Linked DNA regions of Ciceribacter thiooxidans. The protein of the gene in region 2 interacts with the protein of the main gene of each other region in a pairwise test. Links are inferred from orthologs where the notes say so. Each region holds a gene or a part of one and is shown on either strand. Other genes may lie near its edges.

Region 1 (4,187 bases), 1.1 Mb from region 2 along the record:
CGATTTCGCCGCGGCCGTTGATCGCGACGAATTCGGGTTCGGGATCCTCGCCGCCGATTTCGGCCAGGCCGGTCAGCGTGACGTGCTTCATCGTGGCGCAATCGGCAGCACTGTCCTTCAGCGTGACGATCGCGAGATCGCCTGCCGGCATCTGCGGCAGCTTGCCGTCGTTGAGCTCCTCGTCGCGCTCGTTCTCGATGGCGATGGCCGCGAAGGTCTTGTCCGCGGAGATCGCGACCGAATCCGGCTGGCCGCCGAGGTCGCAGGAGGTCTCGACCGTCTTCGAGGCCATGTCGACGACCGCGAGCTTGCCCGACGGCTTCGCGTAACTCTCCGACGTGTTCACGGCGACGAGTGCCTTGCCGCCGAGGATGGCGACCGACGTCGGCTCGCCGTCCATCATAACCGCGCCGACGGCCTTCGGGGCGCGGGCATCGGAAATGTCGACGAAGCCGATCGCACCAAGCGGACTGTCGGAGTAGACGAGCGTGTTGCCGTCCTCCGTCGCGGCGATGATCTCGGCCGAAGTGGCGGTGGACTTTTCCTTGTCGGCCGGAAGATTGGCGGCGACGGGGAAGGATGCGATGCGATTGAAAACCTGTTCTGCGGTGGCGGGCATCGCCGCGGATGTCAGCAGCGCAGTCATGAATGCTGCGCGCGAAATGCGGTACTTCATCGGAAAACCTCCAGCTTCCTCAAACGAGACAGGAGGCTTTTGCCGGTTCGTCGTTACAGGCGCATGACATGCCTGCGAAAATGCGGGGATATCACGGTCCGGCTCAGCCTCTCCCCTTCTCCTTCGAGAACTCGCTCGCCATCAGGAAGAGCGAGGCGCCGAGGATCATCGCAGCCCCCACCCAGAGATAGCCCGCCGGCGCGTAACCGAAGGCAATCCAGCCGGCGAGCACGTTGAGCGGCAGCTTGAGGTCATCGAAGGGCTGGACGTAGGCGGCATCGGCCGCCCTGTAGGCGGCCGTCAGGAAATATTGCCCCACCACCGTCAGGAGCCCCGCCAGCAAGAGCACAACCAGCCCGCTGCCGGTCGGGACGGCGAAACCTGCGACCGTGGCGAGCCCGGCATTGATCGGCGTCAGCAGCAGAAGAAGCCAGATGGTGATCGTCTCCGGCCGCTCGTGCGCCGTCAGATCCTTGACGAACAGCGAGGATGCGCCCCAGAGCAGGGCTGCGAGCACCGGGAGCAGCGAGGCCGTGGTGAAGGTCTCCGACCACGGTTGCAGGATGACCATCGCCCCTGAGAAACCAATGAGGGTCGCCGTCCAGCGCTTCCAGCCGACCTGCTCCCCGAGGAAGAGCTTGGCGCCGACGATGATGAAGAAGGGCGAGGTCATCACGAGCGCGATCGCCTGCCAGATCGGTACTGTGGCGAGCCCCTCCACCCAGGCCTGCACGCCAAAGGCAGCAAGCAGCACGCGGGCAAGGTGGCGGCCCGGAAAGCGGGTGCGCATGGCCCGCAGGCCGAGCCGCCGCAACAGCGGAACGGAAAGGACGAGCGCGAAAGCGTATTGCCAGAAGGCGATCGAGGTGGCTGGAAAACCGGCGACCATCGCCACCCACTGGGTCGCGACGTTGATGACGGCGAAGGCAATCCCCGCCAGGACCATGAAGACGGCGCCGAGGACGGCACTGGAACGGGTGAGCACAAGGGGGCTCTGATTCATGTCTTTTCCCTTCGACACAAAGGACCAACACAAATCAGGACGCATGAGGGCGTTGGCGAAAGGGCCCGCTTGCGCGAGCCAATGCGCATGCGCCGCCGTCCGGCAAACCAGACGACCTGCGCGGGCCACGCTGCCGGCACCCGGACAGTCTCAGCCGGATACACGGTGCCTCAACCCATTGCCTCATTCTCTTTCATCCGGACTATGACCGTCGGCTCCGGAGTTCAACCGGATCTGCTGACCCTCCCGGAACAGGCCGGAAAGCGCTCGCGGGCTTGGAGGAAAACCTCCTTACCGCCGGTGGGGACTTTCACCCCGCCCTGAGAACGAATGCCGGCAAAGCCGGCGTCTCGCCACATAAATCAAATGATATCGGGGCACAAGGGTTGCGAAAGCGAGCGTTTGGCGTGCTCCTTGAAACACAGGGGGCGAAGCTGGAAGAAACGGCCATCGCGTGTCCATTGCTTCACTTCGGCTTTCATGTAGAAATCGGCTGTCATCGCCTGCCACCCAGAAAGACTCCCATGAACACCAAGTTTTTGCTGAATACCTGTACTCTAGCCTTGCTTCTGCTGTCGACCGATCCGCTGAAGGCCGACGATTGTGTTGTGGGGAATGTTTCATCACCCGAAACTAATATTCCGACCGGCATCCGTTTCCACAATGACACCGCTTATGCCTTCCGCGTTTATTGGGCCGACTTCGACGGAAACCTGCGCGAATATGCCCTGGTGCAACCGGGCGAGGAATCCGGCTTCCAGACCTATGTGCACCATCGCTGGTTCGTCGAGGTCTATGCGCCGGATGGATCTTATTGTGCCGGACCGATTTCCGCACCCGACACCGAGACCTGCGACATGCGCGTCCTCTTCGATAATCACGACCCGTCCGTCGGTCTCGATGGCGGCTACTGCGACTATTAACGCAGCCTCATTTCGGAAAAGGCAAAGCCCGGCGCGTTTCCGCACCGGGCTTTGCTATGTGTATCAACAGAACCATTGCGCACCTATCGGCGCAAAGGGCCTCAGCGCATCAGCTGTTGACGGCGTCCTTCAGGCCCTTGCCGGCCGTGAACTTCGGAACGTTACGAGCCGGGATGTCGACTTCCGCGCCGGTCGAGGGGTTACGGCCCTTCGAAGCTTCGCGGCGGGAAACGGTGAAGGCACCGAAACCGGCGAGGCGGATGTCGCCGCCCTTCTTCAGTTCGCCCTGAACGGTTTCAAAAACGGCGTCGACGGCAGAAGCGGCGTCAGCCTTGGTCAGACCGGCCTTCTCGGCAACCGCGGATACGAGTTCGTTCTTATTCATGTTTCCACCCTTTCTGATTGGTATGAAACGACTCAATGGATAAGTCAGGCGGAGAATACGTAAGCATCTGCCCTGAGCAACCCAAAAGCACCGCTATCGCCCGGAAAACAAGGGGTTTCGGCCTATTTACACAAAAAAGGCTGGCAAAAATGCCAGCCTTTTCGAGCTCTGTGTGCCATTTTGACAGGACTATGGCAGAAAGTCCTCAGTGGGCGATGGTCTGCCCGGCATCGTCGGTGACGTCGACGGCAGCCACAGTCGGGCCTTCGACGGTGCCGTCCCACTCGATCGGCTCGGGGACGCGGACCAGCGCCTGGCGGATCACCTCACCCATACGCGAGACCGGAACGATCTCCAGACTGTTCTTCACATTGTCCGGAATGTCCGCCAGATCCTTGGCGTTTTCTTCCGGGATCAGAACCTTCTTGATACCGCCCCGCAGCGCCGCGAGGAGCTTTTCCTTGAGGCCGCCGATAGGCAGGACGCGTCCGCGCAGCGTGATTTCACCCGTCATCGCGATGTCCTTGCGGACCGGAATGCCGGTCATCACCGAAACGATGGCAGTCGCCATCGCGACACCGGCCGAGGGACCATCCTTCGGAGTGGCGCCTTCCGGCACGTGGACGTGGATGTCCGACTTGTCGAAGCGCGGCGGCTCGATGCCGAAGTCCACGGCGCGCGAACGGACATAGGATGCCGCCGCCGAAATGGACTCCTTCATCACGTCGCGCAGGTTGCCGGTGACCGTCATGCGACCCTTGCCCGGCATCATCACGCCTTCGATCGTCAGCAACTCGCCGCCGACCTCGGTCCAGGCCAGCCCGGTGACGACACCGACCTGATCCTCGCCCTCGGCCTCGCCGTGCCGGAAGCGCGGCACGCCGAGATAGTCGTGAACGTTCTGCGCGGTGACCGCGACCGACTTCACATTGCCCTTGATGATCTCGGTGACCGCCTTGCGGGCGAGCTTCATCAGCTCGCGCTCGAAGTTACGGACGCCGGCCTCGCGGGTGTACTGCTGGATCACCGCCATCAGCGCGTCGTCGCTGACCGAGAACTCCTCGGGGCGCAGCGCATGCTCCTTGATCGCCTTCGGCAGAAGGTGACGCTTGGCGATTTCCCGCTTCTCGTCCTCGGTGTAGCCGGCGATACGGATGATCTCCATGCGGTCCATCAGCGGCGCCGGAATGTTCAGCGTGT
Region 2 (5,569 bases):
CCACGGAATGGTAGATCAGGAGGTCCTCGGTACTGACGAGCAGGCCGACGAACTGCTGCTGATGGGGCTTCGCCTTCGGGAAGGCGTCGACCTCGCCCGCTGGCAGCAGCTTTCGGGCCGCGACCCGGACCCGGCGCGCGAACAGATTTTACTGGAACATGGCTTCATCGAACGGCTCGGCAATTCGAGGCTACGTTGCACCCCGAAAGGGATGCTCATTCTTGATGCGGTCGTTGCCGATCTCGCCTGCTGAATTGAAACTTCAAACTCGCGGAGCGCGGGTCGCCAGCCGACGCCAGAACCTGCCGTCGATTGCGAGAAGGCCGAGCCCGATCGCCAGCATTCCGACGAAATGCCGCGGGGCGAGGCGCTCGCCGAGCACCAGCGCACTCAGGAGGATCGCGCTCGGCGGGATGAGGATTGTGACCAGCATGATATTCGTCGCGCCTGCCGTCGCAAGGATCCGGAAGAAGAGAATGTAGGCGAGCGCCGTCGAGAGAACGGCAAGGCCCAACAGCGCGATCCAGGTCTCTGGTCCCGGGAGCGGCAGGGCGAAGGGGCGATCAACGAAGAGCGCCATCGGCAACAGCAGCAGGGACGAGGCCGTGACCTGGCCGGCCGCGGGCAGGAGTGGCGGCAATCCCATGCGGCGGAAGCGGCGGCCGTAAACGCTGGCAAAGGCGTAACTCAGGGCGGCACCGAGAACTGCGAGCTCACCCCAGGCATCACCACCGACCTGTCCGAGCACCGACGGCCCGATCATAATCACCACGCCGGCGAGCCCGATCAATAGTCCCGCCACGCGGTTTGCCGTCAGCTTCTCGTCTTCGGTCAACACATGCGCAACGACGACCCCGAAGAGCGGCGTCGTCGCGTTGAGGATCGCCGCGAGCCCGCTTGCGATGTGGGTCTGCCCCCAGACGATCAGCGTGAAGGGAATGGCGTTGTTCAAAAGCCCCATGCCGAAAAAGGAAAGCCAGACTTCGCGGCTCTTCGGGACGGCCATCCCCGACAGCCGGATAATGATCCAGAGCGTGATCGCTGCCAGCAACACCCGAGCCGTGACGATGGTGAGCGGCGGCCAGACCTTGACCAGAATGCCGTTGAAGAGAAAGGATCCGCCCCAGAGCAGGGAGAGCCCGAGAAGCATCAGCCATTCCGCCGCCGCCATTTCTCTATGCGCCATAGCAATCTCTCCTTTTCCGAAAAGATCGCAAATTCCGGCGAAGCCCACCACCCGATTTCAGCCGCTGGCGAAACACGAATCCGGCGAGCAGGAAACAAGGCACGAAAGGCTCAGCCTCGACGCCGGTTCATGCCGGCCTTGCGACGACGTGAAGCCATTCCGTCGGCACGCCGTCGTAGCCGCCGCCTTCCGCGCTTTCGATAACCGGTTCGGCAAACCCTTGCGCCTTGTATTGTCGCGTGAGCCACTCCGGCGTCGGCCGGTTGTAATAACGGCCGAACTGGTCGTAGCCTTCGCCCTGCCCTGCCTTGAAGCTTGCATAGAATAGTCCCGCCGGACGCAGGGCACGGCGGATCTTTCCAAGTACCGGCGGCAGCTCCGCCAACGGCACGTGCAAGAGACAGGCATTAGCCCAGACGCCGTCATAGAGACCGGTCTCATCGAGTTCGGAGAAGCGCATCACCCGCACCGGACGGCGAAGCCGTATTTCGGCCTGCTGCGCCATACCCGCCGAACCGTCGGTCGGCACAACGTCGAACCCTCGCGCCAGCATCACGGCGCTGTCGTCACCGGCACCACAGCCGAGCTCAAGAATACGCGCGCCAGATACCAGTCCGCCCAGAAACGCATCAAGCCTGATATGCGGTACAGATCGCGAACGCCCTGCATAGGCATCTGCATTCGCTTCGTAGAAGTCTAGCGACGGATCATCGTGCATCATACCACCGATCGTCGGTCCATAAAGCAAAAGGCCGGCGTTTCCGCCGGCCCTGCATCATGCGTTGTTCTCGCTGATCAACCGCTTGAGAAGCTCGATCTCGTGACTGAGCTTGGTGTCTGCGCCGATCAATTCCTCGATTTTCCGGACCGCATGCAGCACCGTGGTGTGATCACGTCCGCCGAAGCGACGGCCGATCTCGGGGAATGAGCGCGGCGTCAGCGTCTTCGACAGATACATGGCGATCTGCCGGGGCTTGACGATCATCCGCGTACGGCGGTTCGAGACCAGTTCCTGGCGCGAGACGTTGTAATGGCGGGCGACTACCCGCTGGATGTCCTCGATGCGAACGCGCTTCTGCTCTCCGGCTCCGACGAGATGGGCGAGCAGTTCGTCCACGCGGTCGACCGACAGGTTCGGCTCGAACGAACGGCGGAAGATGAGCTGATTGAAGGCGCCTTCGAGATCACGGCCGCTGCTTGCGACGCTGCGCGCCACATGAGCGAGGATTTCCACCGGAATGTCGAGCGAACCATCGTCCTTCTGCGCAGCGTCGAGCCGCTTCTTGAGCATGGAGAAGCGCATCTCGAAATCGGGCGCTTCCATTTCGATCGCAACGCCGCCCTGCAGGCGCGAGCGGACCCGCGGGTCGAGCGACTCCAGTTCCCAAGGTGCACGATCGGCTGCCACGACGACCTGCTTGGCGCTATCGAGCAAGGTGTTGAGGAGATGGCAGAACTCATGCTGGATCATCTTGCCCTGCAGGAACTGCATATCGTCGATAATCAGCAGGTCGATGTTGCGCAGCGAGTCCTTCAGCGTCAACGCATCGTTGTCGCGGATGGCAGTCGCGAAGCGCCACATGAAGTATTCCGCCGTCAGATAAACGACGCGCGGCGCACGGGGGCTCTGGATCGCGGCATTGGCAACGGCCTGCAGCAGATGGGTCTTGCCGAGACCGACCGAGGAATGAATAAAGAGGGGATTGAAGCGAACGGCACCGGCGCCGGCTTCAGCAATGGTCTTGGCCGCTGCGAGCGCGACACGGTTCGAAGCGCCTTCGATGAAGCCGTCGAAGGTAAAACGAGAGTCCAGCGGCGAACCGAACAACGGCCCGGGCTGCGCCGAGCGGTGCGCAGCACCCTGATGCGCCGCAACCTGCCCGATTTGCTGGGGTGCGGAAGGCTTACGAACGGTCGACGACGGCACGGCTTCGGAAACCGGCTTGTGCCGTTCGTCCGACACCGGCGGGCGCACGCTGCGGCTTGCACTGCGCACCACGATCTCCACCTTGAGAATACCCGCATCTTCCTGCTGAATGATGTTGGTGATCAGGTCCAGATAGCGGTTGTTGATCCAGGACTTGAGAAAGGTCGTCGGAACCGACAGACGCAGAACGCTCTTTGAAGAGGAATGTAGTTTCAGGCGACCGAACCAGCTCGCGTAGACATCCGGCCCGACCTGAGCCTTCAGCCTGGCGCTGAAGCGCTCGAACAACACATCATGCGCTGCCACAGACGAGTCCTCCGCCGCTTCAGAACGAACAATACCCGTCGTTTCCTGTGCACGGTCCCCGTCAACCGCTGCACCGGCCGTCAGTGAATTAATTTGCATTTTGCCGCCTTCCAAAAATTACCTTTGCTGGACAGTGCAATTTTCCCGCCCAGCTGCCTTTGACTGCCCGTGGTGCCTCTCGCAAGAAAGCAGCACGCCTCACGAAAAACGAGGCCGGATCCCATGCCAAGCGGATCAGGCGCCCTGTCGTGACGGCCCAAGGCCAGTCCCCCTTTTCATTCCTCAATTCGCCGATCGCCCACCCTCGAAACGGACATTCGGCCGCGCCTTCGCCTACCCCCTACTACTTTCGCCAGCCCCTGAAACTGTGCGCAAACTCACCCCGTCACAATCCGAGCGGATTGCGATGAAAGGCTAAACACTGGATGAAAAAACGGGATCAGAACCATCCCGCTACGAAAGCCACCAGGACATTTCAACACCTGACCAGCAGTTGCAGATCGTCCCCGAGGTCAACTCCGTGTCTCTCGTTGGGAGCCATTTAGGCAGGATCAAAAGCCAAGATCAACAGTGAATTTTACCCAAAATTAAGTTCGAACCATTGACTCCCGACTCGATTTTTGCCCGCCACAATTAGGGGAAAAAGAATCGCTGTTGAATCAAGGGGATTCAAAAACGACGGTCCGCGACCACCCCCCGCGACAAAAAAAATAAAAATTCGCTTGACTCGAAACTGGTGTCGCCTGCCGTTAAGTGAAGAGGAAGCGCTCCATGGCACCTCCGCTACTTCATTGTTTTTGAATGTTTTTTCTTGTCACCGTAGTGACATGCGGTTGTCAATATGACGGACCGGTGACAACGATATGAAAGAAAACACGAAAAGCCCGGCTGGGCAGCCGAGCTTGACGAAAAGTGGCGATTTTGTGTCTTAAATTAGACGGCCAGTGCCTTAACACGCAGGGCAAGACGCGAAATCTTGCGCGATGCGGTATTGGCATGGAGGACACCCTTGGTCGCCGCACGATGCAGCTCGGGCTGGGCGGCCTTGAGAGCTTCACGCGCTACCGCGACATCGCCGGTAGCGATGGCCTCTTCGACCTTACGAATGAAACCACGAACCCGCGAACGGCGAGCCTTGTTGACTGCAGTACGGCGAGCGATCTTGCGGGTCGCCTTCTTCGCCGAAGTGGTATTGGCCATGGATGCCTCTCTTCGAATTCTAACCAAACTCCGCCATCGCCGCATCGGGTCCTTGCGACCTACGCTTTCAGCAATTCGGGAGCAATCGCGGAAAAGCCAGAAGCTTTCCTAACTGTGGGCGGGCATATAGCGGGAAAGCGGAGCGGCGTCAACGCGCAATTTCGCCAAGACCACCCGGAACCGCCCGCTTTTGCCCTCAACGGTTCCTGAACGCCGCCTTGCGCTTTTCCGCGAAGGCCGCCATGCCCTCCTTCTGATCTTCCGTCGCGAAAAGAGAATGGAAAAGACGCCGTTCGAAACGCAGGCCCTCGGCCAGCGTCAGCTCGAAGGCGCGATTGACGCTTTCCTTCGCCATCAGCACGGCAGGCGCGGAAAAGGCCGCGATCTTTTCAGCTGCGGCGATTGCTTCGTCCAGCAACCGTTCCGGCTCGACGACGCGCGCCACGAGCCCCGAGCGTTCGGCCTCGGCAGCATCCATCATGCGGCCCGTCAGGCAGAGATCCATGGCCTTCGCCTTGCCGACCGCCCGGGTCAGACGCTGCGAACCGCCCATGCCGGGTATGACGCCGAGCGTGATCTCGGGCTGGCCGAACTTCGCAGTAGACGACGCGATGATGAAGTCGCACATCATCGCAAGCTCGCAACCACCACCGAGCGCGAAGCCGGAGACTGCAGCGATCATCGGCTTGCGAAAGCCCGCAACATCTTCCCACCCGCTGATGAAATCGCCGAGATAGGCGTCGACAAAGTCGAGAGACTGCATTTCCTTGATGTCGGCGCCGGCCGCGAAGGCCTTCTCCGAGCCGGTGAGAACGACCGCCCCGATGTCGCCGTTCTTCTGGAGGCCGGCAAGTAGATCGCGCAACTCGGCCATCACAGTCGAATTGAGCGCATTGAGCGCCTGCGGCCGGTTGAGCGTGACGATCGCCACGCGACCGCGAACCTCCACG
Region 3 (4,344 bases), 970 kb from region 2 along the record:
GAGCGCAAGTCGGAAGCCCAGAAGGTCGCCGACGCCCTCTCCGGCAAGTCCTTCGTCGTCGTCCGTTCGGCCGGCGAAACCGGTCAGCTCTACGGCTCCGTCGCCGCTCGTGACGTCGTCGACATCCTGGCCGCCGAAGGCTTCAACGTTTCGCGCAACCAGGTCGAGCTCAACCAGCCGATCAAGTCGATCGGCCTTCACCAGGTCACCCTGCACCTGCACGCCGAAGTCGAACTGGCGGTCGAGCTCAACGTCGCCCGCTCGGCCGAAGAAGCCGAACGCCAGGCCAAGGGCGAAAGCCTGACCTCCGCCGACGCGATCTACGGCGTCGACGAAGACGCCCTGCGTCCGGAAGACTTCTTCAACCCGGACGCCGAGCTCGAAGGCGAACAGGAATAATATCCGACGCAAGCCGGATTTGGACGCCCGGGCCCCTGTGGCCCGGGCGTCTTCTTTTGCGAAAAAGCCGACGCCCGCAGGGGCCGAAAAATTCGCCGCCGGCACACTCCGCACGGTGTAGAATTGGTCCTGCCGGGCGATTCGCCCACGCCTGCAGACGCGGCAAGAAGAATCCCGCCGGACTGCGCGGAATTCTTTCGGCCTGTGGATAAAAGGGACAACTGCCGGCATACGCCGTCCGCCGCGCGAGCGAGCGTGGAATCGCCCGATTGCTGTTGACTATCCTGTCGTCGACCGCCAAACCGGTTGGCTGTCGACGAGCACGAACGAGGGAAACGGTAGCCCGCAATGAACGACGCTGTGCGCAAGATCACGCCCCCCCAGCAGGCCGAGCCGCTCTATCGCGAAGCGCCGAACAACATCGAGGCCGAACAGGCGCTTCTCGGGGCGATCCTGGTCAACAACGACGCCTATTACCGCGTCTCTGACTTCCTGAAGCCCGTCCATCTCTACGAGCCGCTGCACCGCAAGATCTTCGAGGTTGCCTCGGAGATCATCCGCATGGGCAAGACGGCGAACCCGGTCACCATCAAGACCTTCCTGCCGGCCGAGGAGAAGGTCGGCGACCTGACGGTGGCGCAGTATCTCGCCCGCCTCGCCTCCGAGGCGGTGACGATCATCAACGCCGAGGACTACGGCCGCGCGATCTACGATCTGGCACTGCGCCGCGCGCTGATCCAGATCGGCGAGGACGTCGTCAACATCGCCTATGACGCGCCGCTCGACATGCCGCCGCAAGCGCAGATCGAGGATACCGAACGCCGCCTGTTTGAACTCGCCGAGAACGGTCGCTACGACGGTGGCTTCCAGGCCTTCAGCGATGCGGTGGCACTCGCCGTCGACATGGCGGGGGCCGCCTTCGAACGCGACGGCAATCTCTCCGGCATTTCCACTGGCATCCATTCGCTCGATTCGAAGATGGGCGGCCTGCAGCGCTCCGACTTGATCATCCTCGCCGGCCGTCCGGGCATGGGCAAGACCTCGCTTGCGACGAACATCGCGTGGAACATTGCGGCATCCTACGAGCCGGAGGTCATGCCCGACGGTTCCTTCAAGGCCCGGAACGGCGGCGTCGTCGGCTTCTATTCGCTCGAAATGTCGTCCGAACAGCTCGCCACCCGTATCATGTCCGAGCAGACCGAGGTCTCCTCGTCGAAGATCCGCCGCGGCGACATCACCGAGCACGACTTCGAAAAACTCGTCGGCTTCTCGCAGACCATGCAGAAGGTGCCGCTTTATATCGACCAGACCGGCGGCATCTCGATCGCCCAGCTCGCCGCGCGCGCCCGTCGCCTGAAGCGCCAGCGTGGCCTCGATTGCCTGGTGGTCGACTACGTACAGCTGATGACCGGCTCCAAGAAGGCCGGCGAGAACCGCGTGCAGGAAATCACCGAGATCACCACCGGCCTCAAGGCGCTCGGCAAGGAACTCAACGTGCCGATCGTCGCGCTCTCGCAGCTCTCCCGTCAGGTCGAAAGCCGCGACGACAAGCGCCCGCAGCTCTCCGACCTGCGTGAATCGGGCTCGATCGAACAGGACGCGGACGTCGTGCTCTTCGTATTCCGCGAGGAATACTACGTGAAGAACATGGAGCCGCGCGATCCCGCCGACCCGAAATATACGGAATGGGAATCGCAGATGGACAAGGTCAAGGGCACGGCCGACGTCATCATCGCCAAGCAGCGCCACGGACCGACCGGCACCGTCAAGCTCGCCTTCCAGGCCGAATACACCCGCTTCGCCGACCTCGCGGACCCGAGCTTCACGCAATACGAGGAGCACTGAGCGGGGGAACCCGCTCTCAGAGCCCCACTGCCCGCAACACCGCGACGGCGGCGACGCCGAGGGCGGTTGCGGCGAGCAGCGGCAGGCGGAGCGCCGCAAGGGCGGTGACGGCTGCGGCGATCGTCTCCGCCGGTCCGGTGGCGAGTGCGGTGGGTGCGACGACCGCCATCAGTACCGCCGGCGGGATCGCCTCCATCGCCCGCTTCTGACGCCGGTCGAGCGTCAGGAAAGAGAAGAGGACCAGCCCGCCGACACGGGTGGCGGCGGTTGCGACCGCCATTGCGAGGATCGCGAGAAAGGTCTGCGGATCGAGCGTCATGCCGTGACCTCCTCGTGTTCGGGCATGAGGACGGCCGCGGCGACGCCGGCCAGTGCGCCGGCGAGGATATACCAGACACCCAGTACGGCCGCGTGCACCAGCACCGCCGACAGCCCGCTTGCTATGAGCACAAGTCCGGTACGCGCCCCCTTCCAGAAATTCATCACCAGCACGATAAAGACGGCGCAGAAGACGAAATCGAGGCCGGTGACGGCCGGGTCGCCGAGGAAGGCACCGGCGAGCGAACCGGCAAGACCCGACGCCACCCAGGCGAGGTAGAAGGGAATGACTGCGCCGGCGTACCAGAGCGGCGTGAGCCTCGCGCTCGCCGCGTGGGTTTCGGCGACCGCCCAGCCCTCGTCGGTCAGGAAGAGCACCGAGAGATACTTCCGCCAGCCGGGAAAATGCCCGAGCTTCGGCGCCAGCGACGCGCTCATCAGCACGTGGCGGATGTTGACCAGGAAGGCGGAGATGCCGAGTGCCGCCCAGCTCGCCGGATGCGTCCAGATGTCCATGGCGACGAATTGCGAGCCGCCGGCGAAGACCAGCGCGCTCATCAGTGTCGCCTCCAACGGCGAAAGGCCGTTGCCCGCCGCTGCCGCCCCGAAGACGAGGCCGATCGGGATCACCGCTGTGATCAGCGGCGCCATGCGGCGCATGGCAGAGAAGACTTCGGCGGCGCGGCCGCCACGATGGTCCGGCATGTCAGGCATCCTGTTTGTCGATGAGACCCTGCTCATAGGCAAAGGGGACGAACGGGTCTTGAAGGAAAGTGATCAGCCCTTGCGGAACTGTCCGGGTGTCACACCGGTGCGCGACTTGAAATGCCGGCTGAAATGCGCCTGGTCGGCAAAGCCGCAATCGAGCGCGACATCGGCGATCGGCCGCCCGAGCCGCAAGAGGGTGCGTGCCTGCCGCACCCTTACATCGGTCAGGAAAGCATGCGGGGTGATATGGAATTCCTTGCGGAAGGCGCGGATCAGGTGCGCGCGCGACAGGCTGGCGGTTGCCGCGAGTTCATCGAGGCCGACGTCTTTCGCGAAATTCTCCGTCAGATAGTCGCGCACTCGCCAGACGGCGGTGCGCTCGCGCGTATCGACGGGCGAGATGCGCCGGCTGCCGTGACGGACGAAGATCGCCGCAAGCACCGAAAACATGCTCTCCTCAGCCTCGAGCGCGCCGACATTGTTTTCCAGCGCAAGGTGCGCCCGGTGAAAGGCCTGCGCCAGTTCCGGGTCGAGCGGCGTGCCGCGGGCGAAAGCGGGCGTCCCGTGACACGCCTTGCCGGTCACATCTTCGAGGACATCGCGGTAGAGCGTCTCACCCGGATAGATCATGCGGTAGCGATAGCCTTCGGCGCCCGGCGCGCCGTCATGCACGACCTCCGGGTTGATGAGGTAGAGATGGCCGGGGCCGGTCTCCTCGCGGCTGCCGCGGATGCGGGCGATCTGGCTGCCGCTCTCGATAGCGCCGATCGAGAAGGTGTCGTGGGCGTGCGGGGCGTATTCATGGGTGCGGAAGGTGGCGCTCAGGCACTCCATGCCCGCAAAGCGACCGTCGCGCCAGAAATTGGTGCGTTCGGCCATCGTCAGCGGCATGCCGCTCGCCGCTTCTGTCTGCGAAACGTTGTGCATCGCGAAATATTACCGCACGCGACCATTCCAGTCTTGAACAAAAGTGATAGGGTCGGCCTGTGCCGGGTCGCCTTGCCGACCCTTTCCGCTTCTCCCCCTACGATGCATAGTGCCAGATGACCGCTCTTACCGAAATCCCGGAGCTTC

The links. Proteins that work in one complex are often made in the same cells at the same time.
Region 1: the proteins of dnaA (region 2) and hupB interact in binary tests that used the Escherichia coli proteins (3 or more experiments, as listed by UniProt). The link is inferred for Ciceribacter thiooxidans from one-to-one orthologs.
Region 3: the proteins of dnaA (region 2) and H4I97_RS10695 interact in binary tests that used the Escherichia coli proteins (3 or more experiments, as listed by UniProt). The link is inferred for Ciceribacter thiooxidans from one-to-one orthologs.

What each region holds. Positions count from the first base shown.
Region 1 is NZ_CP059896.1:2,072,867-2,077,053, forward strand. What follows is about bases 1,350-4,187. They hold hupB (DNA-binding protein HupB), read right to left. Parts: upstream 2,988-4,187; coding sequence 2,712-2,987; downstream 1,350-2,711. Other genes in these bases: H4I97_RS10010 (DMT family transporter), read right to left, coding at 1,350-1,679; H4I97_RS10015 (VHL beta domain-containing protein), read left to right, coding at 2,087-2,602; lon (endopeptidase La), read right to left, coding at 3,193-4,187. In the rest of the region: H4I97_RS10005 (esterase-like activity of phytase family protein), read right to left, coding at 1-676; more of H4I97_RS10010, read right to left, coding at 780-1,349.
Region 2 is NZ_CP059896.1:3,179,330-3,184,898, forward strand. The notes cover bases 1,241-4,110. They hold dnaA (chromosomal replication initiator protein DnaA), read right to left. Parts: upstream 3,519-4,110; coding sequence 1,962-3,518; downstream 1,241-1,961. Other genes in these bases: H4I97_RS15650 (class I SAM-dependent methyltransferase), read right to left, coding at 1,314-1,904. Outside these bases: radical SAM family heme chaperone HemW, read left to right, coding at 1-253; H4I97_RS15645 (DMT family transporter), read right to left, coding at 263-1,186; rpsT (30S ribosomal protein S20), read right to left, coding at 4,353-4,619; H4I97_RS15665 (enoyl-CoA hydratase), read right to left, coding at 4,816-5,569. UniProt on the Escherichia coli protein: Plays an essential in the initiation and regulation of chromosomal replication. Binds in an ATP-dependent fashion to the origin of replication (oriC) to initiate formation of the DNA replication initiation complex once per cell cycle.
Region 3 is NZ_CP059896.1:2,207,562-2,211,905, forward strand. The notes cover bases 1-2,995. They hold H4I97_RS10695 (replicative DNA helicase), read left to right. Parts: upstream 1-747; coding sequence 748-2,244; downstream 2,245-2,995. Other genes in these bases: rplI (50S ribosomal protein L9), read left to right, coding at 1-399; H4I97_RS10700 (AzlD family protein), read right to left, coding at 2,261-2,563; H4I97_RS10705 (AzlC family ABC transporter permease), read right to left, coding at 2,560-2,995. Outside these bases: more of H4I97_RS10705, read right to left, coding at 2,996-3,267; H4I97_RS10710 (AraC family transcriptional regulator), read right to left, coding at 3,340-4,197; alr (alanine racemase), read left to right, coding at 4,314-4,344. UniProt on the Escherichia coli protein: The main replicative DNA helicase, it participates in initiation and elongation during chromosome replication. Travels ahead of the DNA replisome, separating dsDNA into templates for DNA synthesis.